Regions from separate parts of the Paenibacillus sp. FSL E2-0151 genome, predicted to be linked through region 1. Evidence: a T-box and tRNA genes for the amino acid it is inferred to sense, from the RefSeq annotation. Region 1 holds a T-box; the other holds one or more tRNA genes.
The links. The T-box of region 1 lies ahead of tyrS (tyrosine--tRNA ligase). A T-box ahead of a tRNA ligase gene usually reads a tRNA of that ligase, here a tRNA-Tyr.
Positions count from the first base shown of each region.

Region 2: it encodes a tRNA-Tyr, which carries the amino acid that the T-box ahead of tyrS (tyrosine--tRNA ligase) is inferred to sense. The anticodon was not compared.

Region 1 covers NZ_CP150308.1:4,130,607-4,137,606, forward strand. The annotation lists gene MHI55_RS18665 (carbonic anhydrase) at 302-877, shown strand; gene MHI55_RS18670 (PadR family transcriptional regulator) at 1,051-1,617, shown strand; gene MHI55_RS18675 (hypothetical protein) at 1,716-2,213, shown strand; gene MHI55_RS18680 (YxcD family protein) at 2,219-2,497, shown strand; gene tyrS (tyrosine--tRNA ligase) at 2,654-3,916, opposite strand; T-box leader at 4,033-4,260, opposite strand; gene MHI55_RS18690 (DUF4375 domain-containing protein) at 4,359-4,808, opposite strand; gene MHI55_RS18695 (Imm63 family immunity protein) at 4,829-5,272, opposite strand; gene MHI55_RS18700 (YdiU family protein) at 5,369-6,838, opposite strand.
Region 2 covers NZ_CP150308.1:144,414-151,413, reverse strand. The annotation lists gene lgt (prolipoprotein diacylglyceryl transferase) at 1-924, opposite strand, end outside; gene hprK (HPr(Ser) kinase/phosphatase) at 1,046-1,984, opposite strand; gene ugpC (sn-glycerol-3-phosphate ABC transporter ATP-binding protein UgpC) at 2,403-3,530, opposite strand; gene MHI55_RS00745 (helix-turn-helix domain-containing protein) at 3,634-4,851, opposite strand; tRNA gene MHI55_RS00740 (tRNA-Lys) at 4,972-5,044, opposite strand; tRNA gene MHI55_RS00735 (tRNA-Tyr) at 5,052-5,137, opposite strand; tRNA gene MHI55_RS00730 (tRNA-Phe) at 5,150-5,222, opposite strand; tRNA gene MHI55_RS00725 (tRNA-Asp) at 5,244-5,321, opposite strand; tRNA gene MHI55_RS00720 (tRNA-Thr) at 5,331-5,406, opposite strand; tRNA gene MHI55_RS00715 (tRNA-Val) at 5,412-5,487, opposite strand; tRNA gene MHI55_RS00710 (tRNA-Met) at 5,497-5,573, opposite strand; tRNA gene MHI55_RS00705 (tRNA-Ser) at 5,617-5,708, opposite strand; rRNA gene MHI55_RS00700 (23S ribosomal RNA) at 5,790-7,000, opposite strand, start outside.

The DNA of each region.
Region 1 (7,000 bases):
CTTTTTGCATTGCGTATAATCAACTTTTAACAGATGAAAATTGCATTGTTCTCCTAAAGATACGTGTTCAAAAAGTCTGGTTTTCATTACCGCGAAGATAGAAATGGCGTTCAACTTCGATGCTGATGATGCCCTCAGGCATGATTTGTAATCAAAAGTGGACTTTTTGAACAACCTCTAAAGGGTTGGAGTAATTCCATCTGCTGACCGTGAAATACTATTAAAGCAAAGGCGTGTAGGACAAGCTGCATCATATGCAAGTGGCCGTGCTCGTCGTATTGGATAACAGGAGGCAATGGACATGAACAACATTCAAGAGATTTTGACTTACAACAAATCATTTGTCGAGACCAAAGAATACGAAAAGTATACGGCTGGCAAGTTTCCAACCAAAAAGATGGTTATCATCACTTGTATGGATACACGTCTGGTGGAATTGCTGCCCAAGGCTATGAACTTGAAAAACGGCGATGTGAAAATCATTAAAAACGCAGGTGCAATTATCTCTCAGCCTTTCGGGAGTGTAATGCGTAGTGTACTTGTCGCCATCTATGAACTGGGTGCAGATGAAGTCCTGGTAGTGGGGCATACGGAATGTGGTATGGCTTCCCTTCACGCTGAGACCATGATTGGACATATGGTTGAGCGTGGCGTATCGGAAGAAGTCATGACTACTCTGGAGAACTCTGGCATCCGTTTGCAAAAATGGTTGCGCGGGTTTGACAGCGTCGAAGAAGGGGTAAAACATACTGTGGAAGTGATCAAGAAACATCCTTTACTTCCTCCCAATGTACCCGTCCACGGCATGGTTATCGATTCTGCTACAGGTGAACTTGATCTTGTCGCTGAGGGGTATGGACAACAGGCATCTCTCTAAATGGTTTGGAGTGCGGACCTTATGGTTCGCACTTTTTTTGTCTAAATTAAGGCAGTTGTTCTGTCAGGTTGTCAAACCATACAGTTTCAGTGTACACTTTTTATGAAAGCGGTCAAAGAAAGTAAAAACGATTGTTCTCTCTGACCTAGCCCTAATATTAAGGAGACATGTGCATGAACATACTTTCCTACGGATTACTCGGGCTGCTTACCCGCGAGGAGTCATCGGGCTATGATCTGATGCTGAAAATCCAGCCACATTGGCAGGCGAAACACAGCCAGATCTATCCACTCCTGTCCAAGATGGAAAACGATGAGTTATTGGCCTCCCGCTGGGTACAACAGTCTGACAAACCGGACAAGAAAATGTACGCAGTTACGGAAAAAGGCATTGAAAAGCTCTTGGAATGGATGATTACTCCTGTTACCGCACCGGTTACACGCGATGAATTTAATTTGCGTATTTTGTGTGTTGGCATAGCGGAAGACGGAAGCATGAGACGCATTCTTAACGAGCGTAAAAGCTGGTTTATGGAACGCATACGTTATTTCGAGGATCTGAAGTCACGTATACCTCAGGATAATCTTCGTGTAGGCAACCGAGATTTTGGAAGCTACATCCTGGTACAAAAAGGGTTAATGCACGCACAAACAGGCCTGGAATGGTGTCATTGGGTTACCCAATTGCTTGATGGCCAAGCTGCAATTCAAGACCCAAGTCCAAGCGTTTCAGAAATTTAATAAAATTTGAAACGTTCCTGCAAGTTGACCGTATTACATGAGTAAGGCCCATTTTTGGGCGATTCAAACAAATTAATCGGGGGGTTACGATCTTTACAATGAAGAAAAAATTCGGAGTTAAACATCTAATGATGGTATTTATGGCCTTTACATTATTGTTCGCAACAGTGGGAGTAACGAATCCGGATTCTGCAGATGCAAGACGTGGTGGCGGATTCAAGTCCGGTACAAAAAGTTATAGCAATACACCTAAGAAATCCGACAGCAATGTAAGCAAATCGAATACGAATAACAATTCCAGCAATGGAGCAGCTACAACGAACCGTGGCGGATTCTTCGGCGGTGGCGGCGGATTCATGAAAGGCATGATGCTTGGTGGTCTTGCTGGTATGATGTTTGGCGGATTGTTCGGTGGCATGGGCGCTCTGGGTAACATCCTTGGATTGCTCGTGAACGTTGCAGCAATTATGTTGATTGTTATGCTGGCTATGGCACTCTTCAGAGCCATCTCCAATCGTCGCAAACCTGCAGCGGATGGTCGTTATGACCGTCGCAATGATCGTGATGATGACCGTAACAGAAACGGACGGTACTAATCTCTATGGTTCTGAGCATGGATGAAATTGTGAATGCAATCTGTATTCATATGGCAGAACGTAAGGGTGTACGTCCAACCGATGTGAATGTAGAACTGAGCTGGGAAGAAGATACAGGTTATTCCGCTGAAGTTTGGATCCAAGGACGCAGTCAATATCTGGTCGAGTCCAATATGATTGAAGCGATTCTTCGTTACCTGCACAGTGAATACAACATCCGGGCGTACCGTGAAAATGTGCGACTTGATCTGGATGAAGAAATCACAGCGATCGTTAATCAATAAGATAGGTCAATCACTGGCCTGATATACGAAAGACCGCCTCCCCTCTGTCGCCTGACAGAGATGGAAGGCGGTCTTTTTGTTTCTGTATTTGTAGCTCTATTTGTGCGTCTATTGTAGTCTCTATACGTCTCTGTGTTACGTTCTAATTCTTGGAAACTACGATTGAAGTTTAACCAGGCTGTAGTTCTTCTTACCTTTACGGATAATAATGAATTTACCGCCAATGCCATGCTCTGCCGACACTGTGAATTCAAGCTCCGTGATTTTCTCACCGTTCATGGAGATAGCGCCTTTAGTGACATCCTCACGCGCCTGGCGTTTGGATGGCTCCAACCCCAGATCTACGAGCCAGTCGACGATATTTTTCGCTTCCCCGTCCGTTTCGAATGTTGGCATTTCCTTGAAACCCTGCTCGATTTCATCTGCTGTCAGGGAACGGATATCACCACTGAACAGCGCCGCTGTAATACGTTTAGCCTGTTCGAGCATTTCTTCGCCGTGAACGAATTTTGTCATTTCTTCCGCGAGTGCTTTCTGTGCTTCACGTCTGTGCGGCTCTGTCTCTACCTTTTCAGCCAAAGCTTCGATTTGTTCTTTGCTGAGGAAAGTAAAGTATTTCAAGTATTTAATGACATCACGGTCATCTGTATTCGCCCAGAACTGGTAGAATTCAAATGGTGTCGTTTTGTTCGGATCAAGCCAGATTGCGCCGCCAGCTGTTTTACCGAATTTGGTTCCGTCCGATTTGAGCATGAGCGGAATGGTCAGACCATACGCCTTCGCTTCAGATCCTTCTTTTTTACGAATCAGATCAAGACCACTCGTGATATTCCCCCATTGATCCGAACCGCCAATTTGAAGCTGTACATCTTCGTTTTGGAACAGGTGCAGGTAGTCGAGTGATTGAAGGATCTGGTATGAAAACTCGGTGAACGAGATTCCGCCTTCCAGTCTGCTCGCAACTACATCCTTAGCTAACATTGTGTTAAGGTTAAAGTTTTTGCCGTAGTCACGCAAGAATTCAATCACATTGATTTTGTGTGTCCAATCGTAGTTGTTCACCATGCGAACCTGATTATCACCGTCTGTTACGAACAGCTTCTTCATCTGCGCTGTCAGTGCATCCACATTCTCCTGCACTTGCTCCATCGTTTGCAAAGAACGTTCTGCCTGTCGACCACTTGGATCACCAATCGTTCCTGTAGCTCCACCAATCAAAATAACCGGACGGTGTCCTGCCAGTTGAAAACGTTTCAGCATCATGAATGGAATGAGATGTCCGATATGCATGCTATCCCCCGTAGGGTCAACGCCGCAGTACAGTGAGATTGATTTGGTTTCAGTCAACTCACGCAGTCCCTCTGCATCTGTCTGCTGGTTAATGGCGTCACGCCACTGTAGTTCATCAATAATATTCATGTGTATAACCCCTTTTCTATCCTCAAGATTCAGTCATGATCTACGTTAAATTACGAAATTACACGCTGGAACGGCTTTTTTGGACACAAAAAAATCGCCTCCTTGTCTTCATTAGACACAGGGACGATTATCATAACCGTGGTACCACCCAAATTGCATGGACAACACGTGACCTTAACACGTTATCCATACCACTTTTGGCAATATATCGTTTGCCCATCCGCTTGGCATTACCCAAGTACTCCAGAGTGTAATTCGCAGCCCTTGTATGTATCAGGTTCCATCAACCCCTGACTTTCTGTAACAGGGACAAAGCCGCTACTGCGCTCTATCAACGTGATTCATGTATTCAATTTATAGCAAGTATAGCCGAACGTTTCAGTCATTGCAAGACCAAGTATTAATCTTCGAACAGAACAACGGATGCATAGTTGAAACCAGATTATATAATCATCATGTTCAATTTTCCGTGATAATAACCATAAGCTTTCTCCGCGATCTGATCCTCATTGTTCCAAAACTGCTGATCCAGCGCATCTAACTGCTGCTCTTGTTCCTTTGTCAGGAATTTAGGAATATCCCACAGTTCGGTAAGCCTTTCATCCTCTTTCAAGTGCTCAATGTAGCCGTATGCTGACGTTATAATCTCCACGACTTGAGTCGCACCAATGATATGTAATGCCCGCAACGCGTAACGGTATACCTCTTCCCCCCAGTTGCAGAAAAACTGTATAAAACCGCCATTAAAGACATCCGCCTCTAACAGCCATAAAGCAGCAATGTCCTGCTCATTCGAAGTCAACGATGCCCAGCCCTGTTCAGATTCATTCTTTTTTTCGACAAATAACACAGCATAGTCATACCATACGTCATTAATATCTTGCTCGCTCATGTAACACACCTCACTTTTCTTTATGCCATGCCCTCTAAGTCCTGACGTTTGCCCGTCTGATGCCAATGTAAATAAGGATTACCGATCTGCTGGAAGGCTTCCAGGACACCCCTGTTCAGGTCCTTCATCACTTCATTTGTATAGTTCAAATGCGTCTCTTTATTATCCACGCCATGTCTTTCCAACAACCCTACATGCGTCGCGGTGAAAATAATATCTTCCAGCAACCAATAGATGACTTCATCCGGCTGTTTCACCTGTTTCTCCAATGAGACGTGACCACGTTCGTATATTCGTACGATATACGTATCTTCTCCAGTCTCTACATAAGGCACCCCATCCCATTTAAAGGTCTCAAACAAGCGGTTAACATAGTTCTGCATCTGTTCCCTGGGAAAAGATGTACGCTCTAAAAGCTGTAAAAGGATGTCTGCCAATTGTTGTTTGCTTAACATGTTGGACATGAATGCACCTGCCTCTATAAAGTAACGTCGATGACAGAATAAAAAAATGAAAAAGCTGCCCAAGGCAGCCTCTTCATATTTATTCCTACTGTTCAATCAGGTCCCACAAAAAGTCTGATACGAAGTATTACATTGTGCAGGTAGTTCGGCATATTCAGCCTGTTCAGGTGAGTGTGCAAACGGATCTGAAAGAACTGCCAAAAGCTTCTCCATCACGCTAAGGTCTCCGTGATTCTCCGCTTGCTCAAGGGCTTCCTCGACCCGATGATTTCGGGGAATGACGGCTGGATTGCTTGTTCTCATCAACTGTCGAGAGACTTCCTTCTCCTCTTGCTGTCTGTCCAATCTTGCTTGCCACCGCTCATGCCATTCAGCAAATTCTGTCGTGCCAAACAAAGCTGTCCCTTCCAATGTATCAAAGGTCAATGCCAGAAACGTATTGGTGTAATCTGCACTATGCTTCTCCATAAGTTCAAGAAGCTCCTTGATCAGCGCTTCATCTTCGGCCTCTTCATCCAACAAGCCCAGTTTGGCACGCATTCCCTTGAGCCAATGATGATGGTACAATTCAGAAAATTGTGCGATAGCATCCTGAGCAAGTTGCACGGCCTGTTCTTCATCTTCATGCAACAACGGCAGAAGCGTCTCGGCAAAACGAGCCAAATTCCACCCGGCAATATACGGTTGATTACCATAAGCATAGCGACCTTGCCTGTCAATGGAGCTGAATACGGTCGAAGGATTGTAAGCATCCATAAAGGCACACGGACCATAATCGATGGTCTCACCACTGATCGCCATGTTATCCGTGTTCATCACGCCATGAATGAAACCAACACGCTGCCACTGGGCAACGAGTGCCGCCTGCCGCTTAATCACTTCTTGAAGGAACAAAAGATAGCGATTTTCGGCTTGGGCAACCTTAGGGAAATGTCGATTCAACGTGTAATCAGCCAACGCCCGAAGATCGTCGATAGACCCCCATCTGGCTGCATACTGGAAGGTTGCTACCCGGATATGACTGGAAGCCACACGCGTTAAAATGGCACCTGGCCGCTCTGTTTCGCGGATAATGTTTTCTCCTGTTGATACCACAGCCAGACTGCGTGTCGTTGGGATCCCCAGTGCATACATCGCTTCACTAATAATATACTCTCGCAACATGGGCCCTACAGCAGCACGTCCATCTCCTCCACGAGAGTACGGTGTTCTCCCTGAACCTTTCAGCTGGATATCCACTCGCTCGCCCTGTGGCGTAATCTGTTCACCCAACAGCAAAGCTCGTCCATCTCCAAGCATGTTAAAATTGCCGAATTGATGCCCTGCGTAGGCTTGAGCTAAAGGCTCGGCCCCTTCCGGAATCAGGTTACCTGCAAAAATTTCCGCTCCTTCCTCACTGTCAAGAGACTCCACATCCAGACCCAAGCTGGATGCAAGCAGTCTATTGAAAATAATCAGCTTTGGTGATTCAACAGGCACTGCGCCCTGACTTGTAAAAAAGGGTTGCGGCAACTGCGCATAACTATTCTCCAAGTTCCACCCTTTGTTCAACGTTTCTTGTTGCATGGTGATCACAACTCCTTTTCTGCACCAGGGATATCCCTTGGTTATATTGTAGCCTTGTGAACCAATGCTCATTTATGTAGTCGCATGGAAATTCAATTCAAGAGGTTGTTGACTTAAACGAACATCTAAAATGTTCTTGATGAAACTTTAGCATATTTGCAT
Region 2 (7,000 bases), 3.1 Mb from region 1:
GGTAACTTTGGACGATACAATCGGATCACTATATCGAACATCTGCTTTACCTGTCACTCTTCTCACCACAATGAATACAACAGCAACAATAATGATGCCAATCGCGAGCAGTTGCGAGATTCTTACGTTACCGTAAGCAGGATCAAGATATCCTTGTTCAAAGCCCATTGCAGTCATTGGAGACCACAGCCCGTTCACTAATGAAGCAACCCACTGCGGAGCCTGGAAGCCCAGACTATCCGTACGCAAAGCTTCAATAAAGAAGCGACCGATAGAGTACCAGATGAAATAAGACATGAACAGTTCACCTGAACGCAGAAACTTCTGACGACGCAGAACCAGTAGCAAGACCAGACCAACGAGACTCCACATCGATTCATACAAAAACGCAGGATGGTGGAATACGCCTTCTACGTTCATTTGATTCACAATAAAGTCCGGCAGATGAAGCTTGTCTCTCAAAAATGATTCTTCTACAGGTCCGCCGTAGGCTTCCTGATTCACAAAGTTCCCCCAGCGTCCGATCAACTGTCCAACGAGCAGTCCAGGCGCACAGATATCGGCCATACGCCAGAAGTTATATCCTTTACGACGGAAGAAAATAACTGCACAGATAATAGCACCAATAAGGGCACCATAGATGGCTATACCGCCATTCCATATTTTAAAGACATCCCAGAAATTATCCTTATAATCTTCCCACTTAAATGCGACGTAGTAGATGCGGGCACCAATGATGGCAGAAGGCACGCCCAGCAAGACCATGTCCATGAACACTTCCTGTGGAATATTGTAACGTTTGCCCTCCCGGATCACGAGCAGGAGTCCTATAAGTGCCGCGGCACCAAGAATAAGCCCGTACCAGTGAACCTTTAACGCTCCAATAGAGAACGCAATCGGGTTCAACAGTAATAATGTATCCATTCATTCACACTCCTATTTATTCAATCAATCGCACGCATGACGAATGGTTGGCATACACTGCGCCTTAAGAGAAGCAGTACATGTCAACCATTTATCTTCATTTCCTTGTATAAAATGTTTCTTAATCCATGTCTTCCATATCTTCCGAGATGGTTGCTGTCAGCTTATTCGTGAATTGCAGTGCAGCATTCAGACCCATCTGTTTCAGGCGATAGTTCATACCTGCCACTTCAATAATAACCGCCAAGTTCCGTCCCGGACGAACAGGAATCGTAACGAGAGGTACATCCGTATCAATGATACGTGTAGTCTCTTCATCCAGACCCAGACGATCATATTGTTTATCCTGCTGCCATGCTTCCAGACGTACAACCAAAGTAATCCGTTTGTTATTCCGAACCGCACCAGCCCCGAATAATGTCATGACGTTGATAATACCGACACCTCGAATCTCGAGCAAGTGGCGGATCAATTCAGGTGCAGTACCGTGCAGCTGAAAATCTGACGTTTGGCGGATCTCTACCGCATCATCGGCAATCAGTCGGTGTCCACGTTTCACCAGTTCAAGCGCTGTTTCACTCTTACCAATACCGCTACTACCTGTGATCAGCATACCTACGCCATAGACATCACAAAGTACACCGTGAATGGTTGCTGTTGGTGCCAATTTCTTTTCCAGGAATCCTGTGATCCGGCTGGATAGAATCGTAGTAGCCATGTTGCTGCGAAGTACAGCCAGATTCTGCTCTTCACTGATATCAATCAGCTCTTGCGGAACTTCCAGTCCACGCGTGACAACGATACAAGGCGTCTCTTCCGTACAAAGACGTTGCATACGATCTCGCCGCTCTTGCTCAGGTAACATTGCAAAGAAAGCTAACTCCGTTCTTCCAAGCAGCTGTACCCGTTCTTGTGGATGGTATTCAAAATAACCGGCCATTTCCAGACCAGGACGGTTCAGGTCATCTACCGTAATGACTCTTTTCAATCCGTGAGATCCAGAAACAACCTCCAACTGAAATTGCTGCACCAGTTCAGATACTTTCACTTTTTTCGCCATTTGTCTCTTCCTTTCAGCATTAGCTGTCCCTCTATGTACATCAGATCGTGTATCAGTTATTTCCATTATTAGCGCATTCACAACATGGGGTACAGAATGCATACCCTTCCAACAGTCGATTCTCTCAAATATATGAAGACAGACCTTCAAATAATCTTAAATGAATTCCGGGATGAATGCAATCGCAGCCTCCGACAACCATTAGTAAGAAAAGTCTTCTGATCGAAGCACCTTCTAGGATACTACATTCGTAGTTTAAGGGGTGTTTTTCTTACGATTATTAATCCTTCAACTCTGTCGAAACTTATAAATTCATTAATCTTAAAAAAGCCCCTTCCAGCAATAACGGAAGGGGCTCTCATTACAATGTATAATTGCGTTAACTGTCAGGTTCCATCGTCACCGAGGAATCCCAGTATTATTTGTCTTGAAGAAGTACGTTCACTTCAGTCTCTTTGTCAAAGATATGAACTTTGTTCATGTCGATGGCCATTTTAACTGTGGAACCATCACGAGTGTTAGAACGTCCGTCTACACGTGCGATCGTTGTATCATTACCAACACCGCTCAAGTAGAGGAGCATTTCGTGACCCAGGTTCTCTGTAACATCTACGTGTGTAGAGAATACAGAGTTCGGGGATGCTTCCAGGAATACTGGCTCTTCGTGAATGTCTTCTGGACGAACACCCAGAATCACTTCTTTACCAATGTATCCTCTAGATTTCAACACTTGTGCTTTACCTTGCGGGATTTCAACATCCACACCAGGAGCTATGAAATGCATGCTAGTACCTTGCTCAGCGAGTTTACCCGAGATAAAGTTCATTGTCGGGGAACCGATGAAACCAGCTACGAACAGGTTAGCCGGCAGGTTATACAACTCTTCCGGAGAAGCTGCTTGTTGGATGATACCATCCTTCATAACAACGATCCGATCACCCATCGTCATAGCTTCGATCTGGTCATGCGTTACGTAGATAACAGTTGTTTCCAAACGTTTCGCAAGTTTAGTGATCTCAGCACGCATTTGACCACGCAGTTTGGCATCCAAGTTGGAGAGAGGCTCATCCATCAAGAACACTTGTGGATCACGGACAATCGCACGTCCCAAAGCGACACGTTGACGTTGACCACCGGACAATGCCTTAGGTTTACGCTCAAGCAAATGTTCGATATCCAGGATTTTAGCTGCTTCACGTACACGTTTGTCGATCTCATCTTTTTTAACCTTACGCAATTTCAAACCAAACGCCATGTTTTGATATACGCTCATATGTGGATACAAGGCATAGGATTGGAATACCATCGCGATATCGCGGTCTTTAGGTGCAACATCATTAACGACACGGTCACCGATATAGAGTTTACCTTCAGAAATTTCCTCAAGGCCTGCGATCATACGAAGTGTTGTTGACTTACCACAACCGGACGGACCTACCAGTACCAGAAATTCTTTATCTTTAATGTCCAGGTTAATGTCAACTACAGTTGCTTTATCAGAACCCGGGTATTTTTTGAAAATATGCTCTAAACGTACTCCAGCCATGATTGTTGCCTCCTCAGAGATCATTTTATAATCGAATACAATTTGTATTTTTATAATACCCTATCTACGTGAGGTTTGACTATTCGCAAACTGCACAAAAATATCAATGCTTTTTCGTCACTTTGTACATTAGTAGTAAAAACTGCACTAGAACGGCACTTTCGAAGTGCCTCACATCATAGCCAATCTCCTGTTTGATCTTGTCCAGACGGTATACCAACGTATTACGATGAATGAAAAGTCGTTTCGCTGTCTCGCTGACATTACAGTCCAGGCTAAAAAAGGTCTCCAGCGTAGCAAGTGTCTCACTGTCATTGAAGATTACCGTGTCTTTGCCAGTTTCCTTTATAAAACGTATACGTTGATCATCTGGAATGCTCGCTACCAACCTCTCCAGGTGAAGATCCCATGGGAGATGAATATGCTGCGTAACATGGAATGCTCTCCCTAAGTGAACACTCTCTCTAAGAAGAGTTGTGACCGATACAAGTTGTTGCGCAGGAATGCATGGCAGAGATGCAGACAGATGGAACACCCCAGCCCACTCACTGGCAACCAATTCATGTAACCCCAGACAAAAGGCGTTCAGCGAATCCTTTTTGGCTTCCGTTGTATCTTCCTCGGCTTCTTCTGTAACAATTTCCTTATCACCCATGAAAATCCACTCTTGCTCCCCCAAAGGAATCAAGACTATCTCCTCGCCAAAGTAACTCTCAAGCAACTTGTTGAGTTCCTTGGACCGTAAACGATGTGCATCCGGTGTATCGCCTTGCAGCAAGAACAGAATCTTCTCAGCATTTAATCCTGCGGGCACCACAAAGCGATCAGGAACCGCTTCAGATTCCTGCTTGGTTGGTTCTTCGATCTGCTCTTTAAGCCAGAGACCCAATTCAGTCAAATACTGCTCCCTATCATTCTCATATACAACAGGCTGTACCTCATCGGGTAGAGCCGTGTTAGTGCGGATCAAAAGCTCAATCAATTGTCGTGTCTCCACGGTAATAGATTTTGCAGGGCATCCCCAACACACGACAGTCTCTTCTTGCTCATTCATTCGAACCTTAAAAAATATACGCTTTCCCGTATTCAAACTGATCACATCGGATGAAATTGGAGATGCAGATTGATCAGATAACTCCTGACGCTCACCTTCATCACCAAAGGTCTCTGAATTTTCATGATTACCAACTAGATTGGCAACAGATTGCATCCATTCTTCTATTGTAATTTCATATTCGTCCAAATTTGTGCCTATAATGACTTCAATTTGCTGTTTTAGATCAGGTATGAGCTTCATATAATGAACGTCACCACTCTGCATGTTTTCTATTAGTTTATCATATCTTGCCCAGCATTAATAAATATCCATATTGAGCTAAAATTACACAACAAAAAAAGAGCAACTAATCAAATTAATGATTAATCACTCTTTTCTTAAAGATGAGTCATGAAGGGCTCGAACCTTCGACACCCTGATTAAAAGTCAGGTGCTCTACCAACTGAGCTAATGACTCATAAAACTGGTGGAGGATGATGGATTCGAACCACCGAACCCGTACGGGAGCAGATTTACAGTCTGATGCGTTTGGCCACTTCGCTAATCCTCCAGGGATTAAAGGTGGCTCGGGACGGAATCGAACCGCCGACACGAGGATTTTCAGTCCTCTGCTCTACCGACTGAGCTACCGAGCCATATTTAATTTTTAGGATTAATGGCGGAACCGACGGGATTCGAACCCGCGATCTCCTGCGTGACAGGCAGGCATGTTAGGCCAACTACACCACGGTTCCAGGCATTAATGGTGCCGGCGAGAGGACTTGAACCCCCAACCTACTGATTACAAGTCAGTTGCTCTACCAGTTGAGCTACACCGGCGTATATGGTGGAGGCTGAGGGGATCGAACCCCCGACCCTCTGCTTGTAAGGCAGATGCTCTCCCAGCTGAGCTAAGCCTCCTGGGTAATATGGTAGCGGCGGAGGGGATCGAACCCCCGACCTTACGGGTATGAACCGTACGCTCTAGCCAGCTGAGCTACACCGCCATATTAATTGTGTCTTGATTGCTTGTCCATCTTTAGGTAAAGATGGCGGAGAGAGAGGGATTCGAACCCTCGCACCGCTTACGCAGTCTAACCCCTTAGCAGAGGGTCCCCTTATAGCCACTTGGGTATCTCTCCAAATAACAATCATCAACATCATTCAAGGATTGCTCCCTGAAAACTAGATTCGAAACGAAACATGCGATTTAGAACTTGCTATTGGATAAGCCCTCGACCGATTAGTACTGGTCAGCTCCATGCATTGCTGCACTTCCACCCCCAGCCTATCTACCTCGTCGTCTTCAAGGGGTCTTACATACTGGGAAATCTCATCTTGAGGGGGGCTTCACGCTTAGATGCTTTCAGCGTTTATCCCGTCCGTACATAGCTACCCAGCGGTGCTCCTGGCGGAACAACTGGTACACCAGCGGTACGTCCATCCCGGTCCTCTCGTACTAAGGACAGCTCCTCTCAAATTTCCTACGCCCACGACAGATAGGGACCGAACTGTCTCACGACGTTCTGAACCCAGCTCGCGTACCGCTTTAATGGGCGAACAGCCCAACCCTTGGGACCTACTTCAGCCCCAGGATGCGATGAGCCGACATCGAGGTGCCAAACCTCCCCGTCGATGTGGACTCTTGGGGGAGATAAGCCTGTTATCCCCAGGGTAGCTTTTATCCGTTGAGCGATGGCCCTTCCATGCGGTACCACCGGATCACTAAGCCCGACTTTCGTCCCTGCTCGACTTGTAGGTCTCGCAGTCAAGCTCCCTTATGCCTTTGCACTCTTCGAATGATTTCCAACCATTCTGAGGGAACCTTTGGGCGCCTCCGTTACTCTTTAGGAGGCGACCGCCCCAGTCAAACTGCCCACCTGACACTGTCCCCGCACCGGATTACGGTACCAGGTTAGAACCTAGATACGATCAGGGTGGTATCCCAACGTTGCCTCCACGCAAGCTGGCGCTCACGTTTCAAAGGCTCCCACCTATCCTGTACAGATCGTACCCAAATTCAATATCAAGCTGCAGTAAAGCTCCATGGGGTCTTTCCGTCTTGTCGCGGGTAACCTGCATCTTCACAGGTATTAAAATTTCACCGGATCTCTCGTTGAGACAGCGCCCAAGTCGTTACGCCATTCGTGCGGGTCAGAATTTACCTGACAAGGAATTTCGCTACCTTAGGACCGTTATAGTTACGGCCGCCGTTTACTGGGGCTTCGGTTCACAGCTTCGGATTGCTCCTAACCACTCCCCTTAACCTTCCAGCACCGGGCAGGCGTCAGCCCGTATACTTCGCCTTACGGCTTCGCACAGACCTGTGTTTTTGCTAAACAGTCGCTTGGGCCTTTTCACTGCGGCCCCCTCGTGCTATTCACACTACCGGGGCACCCCTTCTCCCGAAGTTACGGGGTCATTTTGCCGAGTT